Desulfosarcina ovata subsp. ovata: one gene and its partner. The protein of the gene in region 1 interacts with the protein of each later gene in a pairwise test. Links are inferred from orthologs where the notes say so. Each region holds a gene or a part of one and is shown in the gene's direction. Other genes may lie near its edges.

Region 1 (5,379 bases):
CGAAGGATACTACAGTTTTGCCGATCACGGGCATATGGCGCGAATCAAACGCGAGGCCAGCGAATCCGATAGCTGAAGGACCCGCAGAAACGCGTATTTCAGACGAATCCAAATCAGCCACAAGCGAAACCGATGACCGTTAACCAGAAGAAATTCCCGCCTTGCTATGGAGATCTTGAAACGGTTTTCCCCATGGGAGCAGAAGGACTCCGGCAGAGTCCCGAATCCTGCATGCCCTGCTGCTACAAAACCGAGTGCCTGAGAAAAGCCATGACAGAGCGGGGCGGAATCACCGTTCGTGAGGAGATCGTCGACCGCGCATATGCGTCGGGCATGGTGGGCTTTTTCGAGCGCTGGTCACGTAAAAAAGCACTGTCTGCCAGAAAACAGAAAAAGGACGCATCCTAACTAGCGATACCGAAACCAAGGAGGAATCGATGGCCAAACTTTCCGTTTCCGATCTCAATGTCAAGGGACAGCGGGTACTCATGCGGGTCGATTTCAATGTCCCCCTGGACAATGGCCGGGTGGCCAACGACAAACGGTTGCGTGCGGCCCTGCCGACGATCCGGTATGTTCTGGAGCATGGCGGACGTCTGGTGCTGATGTCGCACCTGGGTCGGCCCAAAGGCAAACGGGTCCCGGAACTCTCGCTGAAACCCTGTGCTGCGGCACTGGAATCACTCTTGGGGCAGCCGGTAGCCTTTGCCGACGACTGCATCGGACCGGCTGTCGACCGCGCGGTGGAGACGCTGGCCAACGGGCAGGTCCTGCTGCTGGAGAATTTGCGTTTTCACAAGGCCGAGACCGACAACGACGATGCCTTTGCCCGTGCCCTGGCCGGTCTGGCTGATTTGTATGTCAATGATGCATTCGGCACCGCCCATCGGGCTCATGCGTCCACTGCCGGGGTGACCCGATTCGTCAAGACCTGCGCCATGGGATTTCTCATCGAAAAAGAGGTCGCCTATCTGGGCGACGCCCTGGCATCGCCCAAACGGCCTTTTGTGGCCATTCTGGGCGGAGCCAAGATTTCGGGCAAGATCGATGTGATCAGCAGCCTTTTGCCCAAAGTGGACCGGTTGATCATTGGTGGCGGCATGGCGTACACGTTCTTCAAGGCCAAAGGCTTCGAAATCGGCAACTCCCTGGTCGAGCCGGACAAGGTCGAACTGGCCGGTAACCTGCTGGCCCAGGGGGGCGACAAGCTGGTGCTGCCGGTGGATTGCCTGTGCAGCGATCAGTTTGATTTCGATAATCGCACCGTTGGACCACTGATCCCCACGCTGATCGATGCGATTCCTGCCAGCGGCAGCGGGCTGGATATCGGGCCGGCTTCCGTGGCTGCCTTCGAGGAGATCATTTCAGGCGCCAAGACCATTGTCTGGAACGGTCCCATGGGCGTATTTGAGATCGATGCCACGGCCGGTGGCACATACGCCGTGGCCCGGGCCATGGCAGCGGCTACGGAGAAAGGGGCCATTACGGTGATCGGCGGCGGGGATTCCGCCGCTGCGGTGGAGAAGGCCGGCCTGGCCGATCGCATGACCCATATTTCTACCGGTGGCGGTGCGTCACTGGAATTTCTGGAAGGCAAAGTACTACCCGGGGTGGCCGCATTGACGGATCGATGAGTCCGGCCGGGTCTCGTTTTTGTCACCGATGACGGTGGGTGAAGGCGTGAAACGGTGGAACCCGAAATACCGCTGGTGGATCATCGCCATCCTTCTTGGCACAGGGCTGTTGCTGCTATTGCTGTTCCGCCACGAAATGGCCTCCGGACTGATGACCGCCTACCGCTGGATCGCCAACCGGGAGGAGGTGGCCAGGGTAGTCAATGCCTTTGGTCGCGGCGCTCCCCTGGCGTTCATGGCACTTCAGGTCCTTCAGGTGGTCCTGGCTCCGGTACCGGGCGAGGCCACGGGGTTCATCGGCGGATACCTGTTCGGTACCCTGGGCGGTTTCCTTTACTCCAGCCTGGCCCTGGCCCTGGGATCCTGGATCAACTTCGGCATCGGCCGTTACCTGGGCAAACGGTTTGTCAGACGCTGGGTCCCGGCGGACAAGCTGGATCGCTTCGACCATCTCCTTAAACGGCAGGGGATTATCGTTCTTCTCATTCTCTTCATTTTTCCCGGTTTTCCCAAAGACTACCTCTGTCTGTTCCTGGGCATCACCGCTGTTCCCCTTAAGGCATTTTTACTCATCGCCACATTCGGCAGGATGCCCGGCACGCTGATGCTGAGCCTCCAGGGCGAATTTTTGTTCCAGAAAAACTACCTGTTTTTTGCCGTTGTTTTTGGGGTGACCGGCGTGGCCGCATGGCTGAGCATCCGATATCGCGATCGGATCTACCGCTGGATGGAAAAACTCAATGGAAAAACCGACAGCAGCCGTTGACCCCCGTTCACAATCGTGTTAATTAAAGAAAAACAGTAGCATCCGTAACCTCACCCCATAACCCGAAACCCAACCATCCGCCCGAAGGGAGTCCCGGTGGCCTTCTGGAGTGTCAGAGAGGAGCTCAGTCAGTTCAACCGCCTGCGCCGTTCCTATTACGAATTGCTGAGGGACGAGCTGGACCAGTTCATGCTGGATTACTCTCTGATCCAGTCCTACCAGCAGTTTGCCGATCGCAAGCTCTCTTACCCCTTCATCGAAAAGCGCGAGCTCAAGCCTCGCGCAAGAATTCCCGGCATCGAGTACGAGTGCCAGAAGACGTTTCTGGTCATTTTTGTGGAGGATGTCATCCCGGCGAACCACAAAAAATACATTCGATTCTTCGATGTCAACAAACCCACCAAAACCAATCTCCTGCAGTCCAAGGCATTGCCGTTGCCCGAGCAGTTCGACAGGACCCATAAGTATCTCGACTCGGTCCATTTTTATAACTTCATGAATGTGCTCATGCCGGTGGATTACGCCCTGTTGATCCAGCGCGACCCCTCCAGCCATTCGGCCAACCGCTACAGCCTGACCCACTACCATGTCAGGATCGATTGGCCTATTGCCGATGCAGCCGAAGACCTGGCCCAGAACCTGAGGTATATTTCCAAAGATCTCTACGAAAAAGGAGACAAGTGCGCCGAACTGATTCAGCGGAAACTGTTTGAATATTATGGCATGCCCTTCATGGTCGGGGGACGGCGCACGGCCGCCATGGTCGCGGCCCAGTACCTCAAGCGAATTCCCTGCATTACTACCGTTTATGCCGGCAGCAGTGAATCCCGGACCCTCTATCGCATCTCCGAACGCGGGGTTTCCAAGGCGGCCCTGGTCCGTTTTACCAACGAGGAGGCCCGCCGGATCGCCGAGTCCCAGAAGATACCGCTGCGCTCGTTCAGGAAAAATTACGTGATTGCCGACAAAGGCAAAACCAACATCTGTATTTTCCAGGCGACTTACTCCTACACCGCCCACGCCCGCCCGCCCGAAGACGGCAAACTGCGCGAAATCAATCCCGACGTGAACTGGCTCACCGTCGGTGAGGAGCATCTGCTTCCCAAACCCGGGGTCCGCAAGTACCCGCCCATTAATTTGAATCTGATTTATACCTGAACCAATTGAGCATAATTTGCTTGAAAACCAATGGTATTCCCGCTACCGTGGTTTGAATCAAGCGGATGCCGATGCCGTTTCGTCAACACCCGGCAGCGGCTTTCATAAAAAGGAAAAACGTATACAAACGCGTAATGCGGCGGTAGAAAAGGAGAGACTCGTATGCAGCGGTTACAGGGATTTCAGAAGCGGTTTCTCCGCGGGCTGGCCCATGGGCGTAAACCGGTGGTGTTTGTGGGCCAAAAGGGACTTTCCCCGTCGCTTCTCAATGCCATGAACGACGCATTGGACCGCCATGAACTGGTCAAGGTCAAATTTATCGAATTCAAGGAAAAAGAGAAAAAAATGGCCATCGCCGAGCAGATCGAGCAGACCATCCTTTGCGAGATGGTCGCTATGGTGGGCCATATGGCAACTTTCTACCGCTGGCAGCCGGATCCGGAAAAGCGGAAGATTGATCTGCCGGCCAAGGGGAAGTAACCCGCCGGAGGTTGACTTCCCGATCAAGTGGGCATAGATTGAGCAACCGTCGATTGCCTGTTCCCGCGGCCCTTCGCCGAATTGTCCAATCAACCCTTTGAGGAGTTATCCGATGTCACATCATCACGACCATGATCACCATCACGACCACGACCATGATCACCATCACCATCACGACCACGACCATGATCACGACCACTCACACGACCACTCCCATGGGCACGATCATCACCACAGCCATGCTGCCGCACTCTCATTTCCGGAAAAGCTCGAAAAACTGCTGACGCACTGGATTCAGCACAACGACCACCATGTGGAAGACTACCGGCAGTGGGCCGAGCAGGCCGGCCAGAACGACCAGGCCGACGTGGCCGAACTTCTCCAGGCGGCGGCGGAACTGACGGAATCGGTCACCCTGCGCTTTCGCGAGGCCCGCGACAAAATCAAATAAAACGGTCGACCTATTGCCAGGTAAACACCGTATCCGCGCAGATTCTGCGACAATCCCCGACCGCTGTCACGAGGGACGGATCGAGTGCGTTCATCAGGATCATGGTGGTGCCGGCGGCGGCCAGCATGGGCAGAAAGGCGCTCTGGTAGCGGCGGCGCAGGTCGCTGCCCGGCGCGCCGGTGGTCAGGTTGGAGAGACCGGCAATGGTGTGGACCGGAAAGCCGAGAAGATCGGGCAGGCTGCGGATGACATCCAGCACGGCCATGTTCTGGCGGTTGCCGTCCTGCCAGGCCAGGGGTGCCACCACCGGATCGAAAATGAGCCGATCCGGGGTGATCCCGGCCTGCTGGCATTTGTCGAAAAGGGCGATGGCCGATTCCATGCGGCCGGCCGCATCCGGGGGCACATGCCCGTCGGGACGCAGGAGATAGGCAATCAGGTCGCAGTCGTACCGGGTGGCCAGGGGCAGGATGCGCGCCAGTTTGTCCTTTTCGAGGGAAAGCCCGTTGATCACGGGACGCCTTCGGCAGGCGGTCAGTCCGGCGGCCATGGCGTCGGGATTGGTGGTGTCCAGCACCAGCGGCAGGTCGACGGCCGCCTGAACGGTTTCCACCAGAAAGGTCATCCGTTCGGCCGGTTTGCGGGAGAGGGGGCCGCTGTTGATGTCGATGGCCTCGGCACCGGCATCCCGGCAACGCATGGCCAGTTCCCGGACCGGGGCCGGATCGAGCTGTTCCACGGCCCGGCCGATGAATGGCCGGGTAATGCGCAGGTTGTCGGCAACGACGATCATGATGGTTTTTCTCCGGGATCATCCGCCGGACAGCGGATCAGGTCCAGTGGCCGGGTGGGGATGTTCAAATAGAAGGTCGCCTGGCTGCCGGGATGGG
Region 2 (3,568 bases), 5.8 Mb from region 1 along the record:
GCTGGCCGCCATAAGGCGAAAGGTGGCGGCACATCGGGATGTATTGAGAATCTTGATCAGTTCGGCCCAGATCCGTTCCCCGGCCACCGTTTCGATCCGATGCCGGTGGTCGGCGATGGCTTCACCGGTGGCGTCGGCGAGGACAAAATCGAGCTCTGCCGCAAACCGGTAAGCACGCACCAGCCGGGCCGGATCATGGACAAACGCATCCGGCGAGACAATCCGAATGACCTTCCGGCGGATATCGGCGAGACCGCCGGTACAGTCGATCAGGCGTTTGGCCTTTAAATCGTAGGCCATGGCATTGAGCGTAAAATCCCGCGCCTGCAGGTCGGCCTCGATGGATTGACCGGTCATTGGTGTGATGTCAATGGTGGCGGCGGGAGAGACGATCCTGAATAGGGGAAATCCCTTTTTGCCCAGATCGACCAGTCGGCCGCCGGTGCGTTCGGCGAGTTGCGTGGCCATCGCTGTGATCTCACCGCGCACCACAAGATCGATGTCCAGGGGCGTGCGGCCGGTGAGCATGTCGCGCAGGGCACCGCCGACCAGATAGATGCCGTCGGGCGGGTCGGGCAGGAAATCGAACCGAATGTCTGTTAACTGATCCATATTGTATCGAATTCAATTCTTCTAAAATTTAACCTATCCACTGTTCATGGCGGTCGGGGGAGACCATTTTTCGACTACTCCAAATTTGCTTGACACCGGCCAGCGCATAGTATAACAAATTTGCAAAAAATCACGATCAGCCCCCTTTGACGGGGTAATTCAGATAACTTCTATCACATAAACACGCTTATTCCTCCAAAAAACCGACAGTCCGGTCCAGACCACCCGAAAGGCATCGTTGCAACATGAAATTGGATATGCCGGGATAGGGCAAAACCGTGTTACCGTCGCCGGTGACGGGAAGGGGAGCGCTGTTGTTTTTTGTATACAGGAAGATTGCCAGAGGTGCTGTCGAGGTTAGCGGAATTCAGAAGATAACGGCGGGGTCAGGGGGACGTGTTCAACACAAGCAGTGAATTGTTGGGTTTGCATAATTTCACTAAATTTTCTTAGGTCCTATCTTTAACAGCCGAAACATAAGCAGTACAAAAAAGAGCATGGAGGCGGATATGGGATGCGGACGGGCAGCCGTTCCATGTTTGCTCTCACCGTGATGGCAGCGGGCGAAAGACAACTTAAAATGGGGTGTTTTGATGAACATCGTGGAACTGAAAAACAAAAAAATCAATGAATTGACCAAACTGGCCAAGCAGCTCAATATTGACGGGGCTGCCGGTATGCGCAAGCAGGAACTGATATTTTCCCTGCTTCAGGCGCAGATCGAAAAAAACGGGCTGATTTTCGGTGAAGGGACCCTCGAGATCCTGCCCGACGGCTTTGGTTTTCTAAGGGCACCGACCTATAACTACCTGCCCGGCCCGGATGATATTTATGTCTCTCCCTCGCAGATCCGGCGTTTCAACCTGAGAACCGGCGACACCGTGTCGGGTCAGATTCGTCAGCCCAAGGAGTCCGAACGCTATTTCGCCCTGCTCAAAGTGGAAGCGGTCAATTACGAAGATCCGGAAGTGGCCCGTGAGAAAATTCTCTTTGACAACCTGATTCCCCTGTATCCGGATAACAAAGTGAACCTGGAGACCGAACCGGAAAATTACTCTGCCCGCATTATGGATCTGTTGACTCCCATCGGCTTCGGCCAGCGTGGTCTGATCGTTTCGCCCCCCCGTTCCGGTAAAACCATGCTGCTCCAGTGCATTGCCAACTGTATCGTTAAAAATCACAAGGATATTGTCCTTTTTGTGCTGCTGATCGATGAACGCCCCGAAGAGGTGACCGATATGCAGCGCTCGGTGAAAGGGGAGGTGATCAGCTCCACCTTTGATGAACCGGCCGAACGCCATGTCCAGGTTGCCGAAATGGTCATCGAAAAAGCCAAACGCCTGGTGGAGCACAAAAAGAATGTGGTCATTTTGCTGGACAGCATCACCCGCCTGGCCCGTGCCTACAACTCGGTCATGCCGCCCAGTGGCAAAATCCTCTCCGGTGGTGTCGACTCCAACGCCCTGCAGCGGCCCAAACGATTTTTTGGCGCCGCGCGGAACATCGAAGAGGGCGGTAGCCTGACCATTATCGCAACGGCCCTGGTCGATACCGGATCGCGGATGGATGAAGTGATTTTTGAGGAGTTCAAGGGCACCGGCAACATGGAGATTCAGCTGGATCGTCGCCTGGCCGACAAGCGCATCTTCCCCGCTATCGACATCAAGAAGTCCGGCACCCGTAAGGAGGAACTGCTCCTCGACGAGGCCACCTTGAACCGAGTCTGGATCTTGCGGAAACTTTTTTCCTCCTTGAATCCTTCGGACAGCCTTGAATTTTTACTTGAAAAAATGAACGGAACCAAGGATAATGCTGAGTTCTTAGATTCAATGAGCTCATAAATTATATACAGGGGGTTGAAATAACAATGAAAGCCGACATCCATCCGGATTATCAGACCACCACCATTCAATGTGCCTGTGGCAATATCATTGAAGTCGGGTCAACGAAAAAGGACATTCGCGTGGAAATTTGTTCCAAGTGCCACCCGTTTTTTACCGGCAAACAGAAGCTGGTGGATACGGCCGGCCGTATCGAGCGGTTCAGAAAAAAATACGAGAAATTCCAGAAGAACCAGTAGCGTCTCCGTCCTGTCTTTTTTCAGGCTGCATCCGGTGCCTCCGCCGCTGGACGGCACCGGAGCCTGCCCGCCCTGAACTTTCAAGTCCCGACCTCATTTTCGAACAGCGAGCGGCTCGCCCCTTCCACCCATCCAACCGGATGGCTGAAAACGGGGCTGTTGATGATTGATAACCTCCGCAGTGACGAGGGAAACGTGCAGGCGCCGATATCGGCTTTTTTTACGAATCCGTCAACCGTTGGTGGTGGAACATGTTTGACAAACTGAAGGGTGTTGAAGACCGTTTTCAGGAGTTGGAGCGCCTGTTGTCCGATCCGAAGGTGGTTCAGGACAGGGAGGCATACCAGACGTACATCCGCGAGCACGCCGAGATCGCGCCGATCGTCACCGCTTTCCGGGAATACAAGCGGGTGGATCGGGAATTGGATGACAGCCTCGAATTGCTCCATGACGACGATCCCGAGATGAAAAAAATGGCCGCGGAAGAGGTCGATCGCCTGGAAAAGGAAAAGGACCGGCTCAAGGAGGAACTCAAGGTCCTTCTGATCCCCAAGGATCCGCTGGACGACAAGAACGTGATCCTGGAAATCCGGGCCGGTACCGGTGGCGACGAAGCCGGCCTCTTTGCCGGCGATCTGTTCAAGATGTATCAGCGTTATGCCGATGGTCGTGGCTGGAAAGTGGATGTGATGGACCACCACACCACCGGCGTGGGCGGCCTCAAGGAGATCATCGCCAGCATCAATGGCAAAGGTGCCTACAGCCGCCTCAAGTTTGAAAGCGGCACCCATCGGGTACAGCGGGTGCCCACCACGGAGACCCAGGGACGCATTCATACGTCCGCCGTCACCGTGGCGGTTTTGCCTGAAGCCGAGG

Evidence for each region.
Region 2: the proteins of GN112_RS08205 (region 1) and rho interact in binary tests that used the Escherichia coli proteins (3 or more experiments, as listed by UniProt). The link is inferred for Desulfosarcina ovata subsp. ovata from one-to-one orthologs.

The regions. Positions count from the first base shown.
Region 1 is NZ_AP021879.1:1,814,233-1,819,611, reverse strand. The notes cover bases 2,533-5,379. They hold GN112_RS08205 (YhbY family RNA-binding protein), read left to right. Parts: upstream 2,533-3,720; coding sequence 3,721-4,038; downstream 4,039-5,379. Other genes in these bases: GN112_RS08190 (peptidase U32 family protein), read right to left, coding at 5,279-5,379; GN112_RS08195 (dihydropteroate synthase), read right to left, coding at 4,500-5,282; GN112_RS08200 (DUF8180 domain-containing protein), read left to right, coding at 4,151-4,489; GN112_RS08210 (hypothetical protein), read left to right, coding at 2,533-3,558. Also shown: RadC family protein, read left to right, coding at 1-76; GN112_RS08225 (hypothetical protein), read left to right, coding at 133-408; GN112_RS08220 (phosphoglycerate kinase), read left to right, coding at 438-1,634; GN112_RS08215 (TVP38/TMEM64 family protein), read left to right, coding at 1,681-2,400; more of GN112_RS08210, read left to right, coding at 2,497-2,532.
Region 2 is NZ_AP021879.1:7,597,673-7,601,240, forward strand. What follows is about bases 359-3,329. They hold rho (transcription termination factor Rho), read left to right. Parts: upstream 359-1,205; coding sequence 1,206-2,453; downstream 2,454-3,329. Other genes in these bases: GN112_RS33340 (CCA tRNA nucleotidyltransferase), read right to left, coding at 359-612; rpmE (50S ribosomal protein L31), read left to right, coding at 2,480-2,692; prfA (peptide chain release factor 1), read left to right, coding at 2,944-3,329. Outside these bases: more of GN112_RS33340, read right to left, coding at 1-358; more of prfA, read left to right, coding at 3,330-3,568. UniProt on the Escherichia coli protein: Facilitates transcription termination by a mechanism that involves Rho binding to the nascent RNA, activation of Rho's RNA-dependent ATPase activity, and release of the mRNA from the DNA template.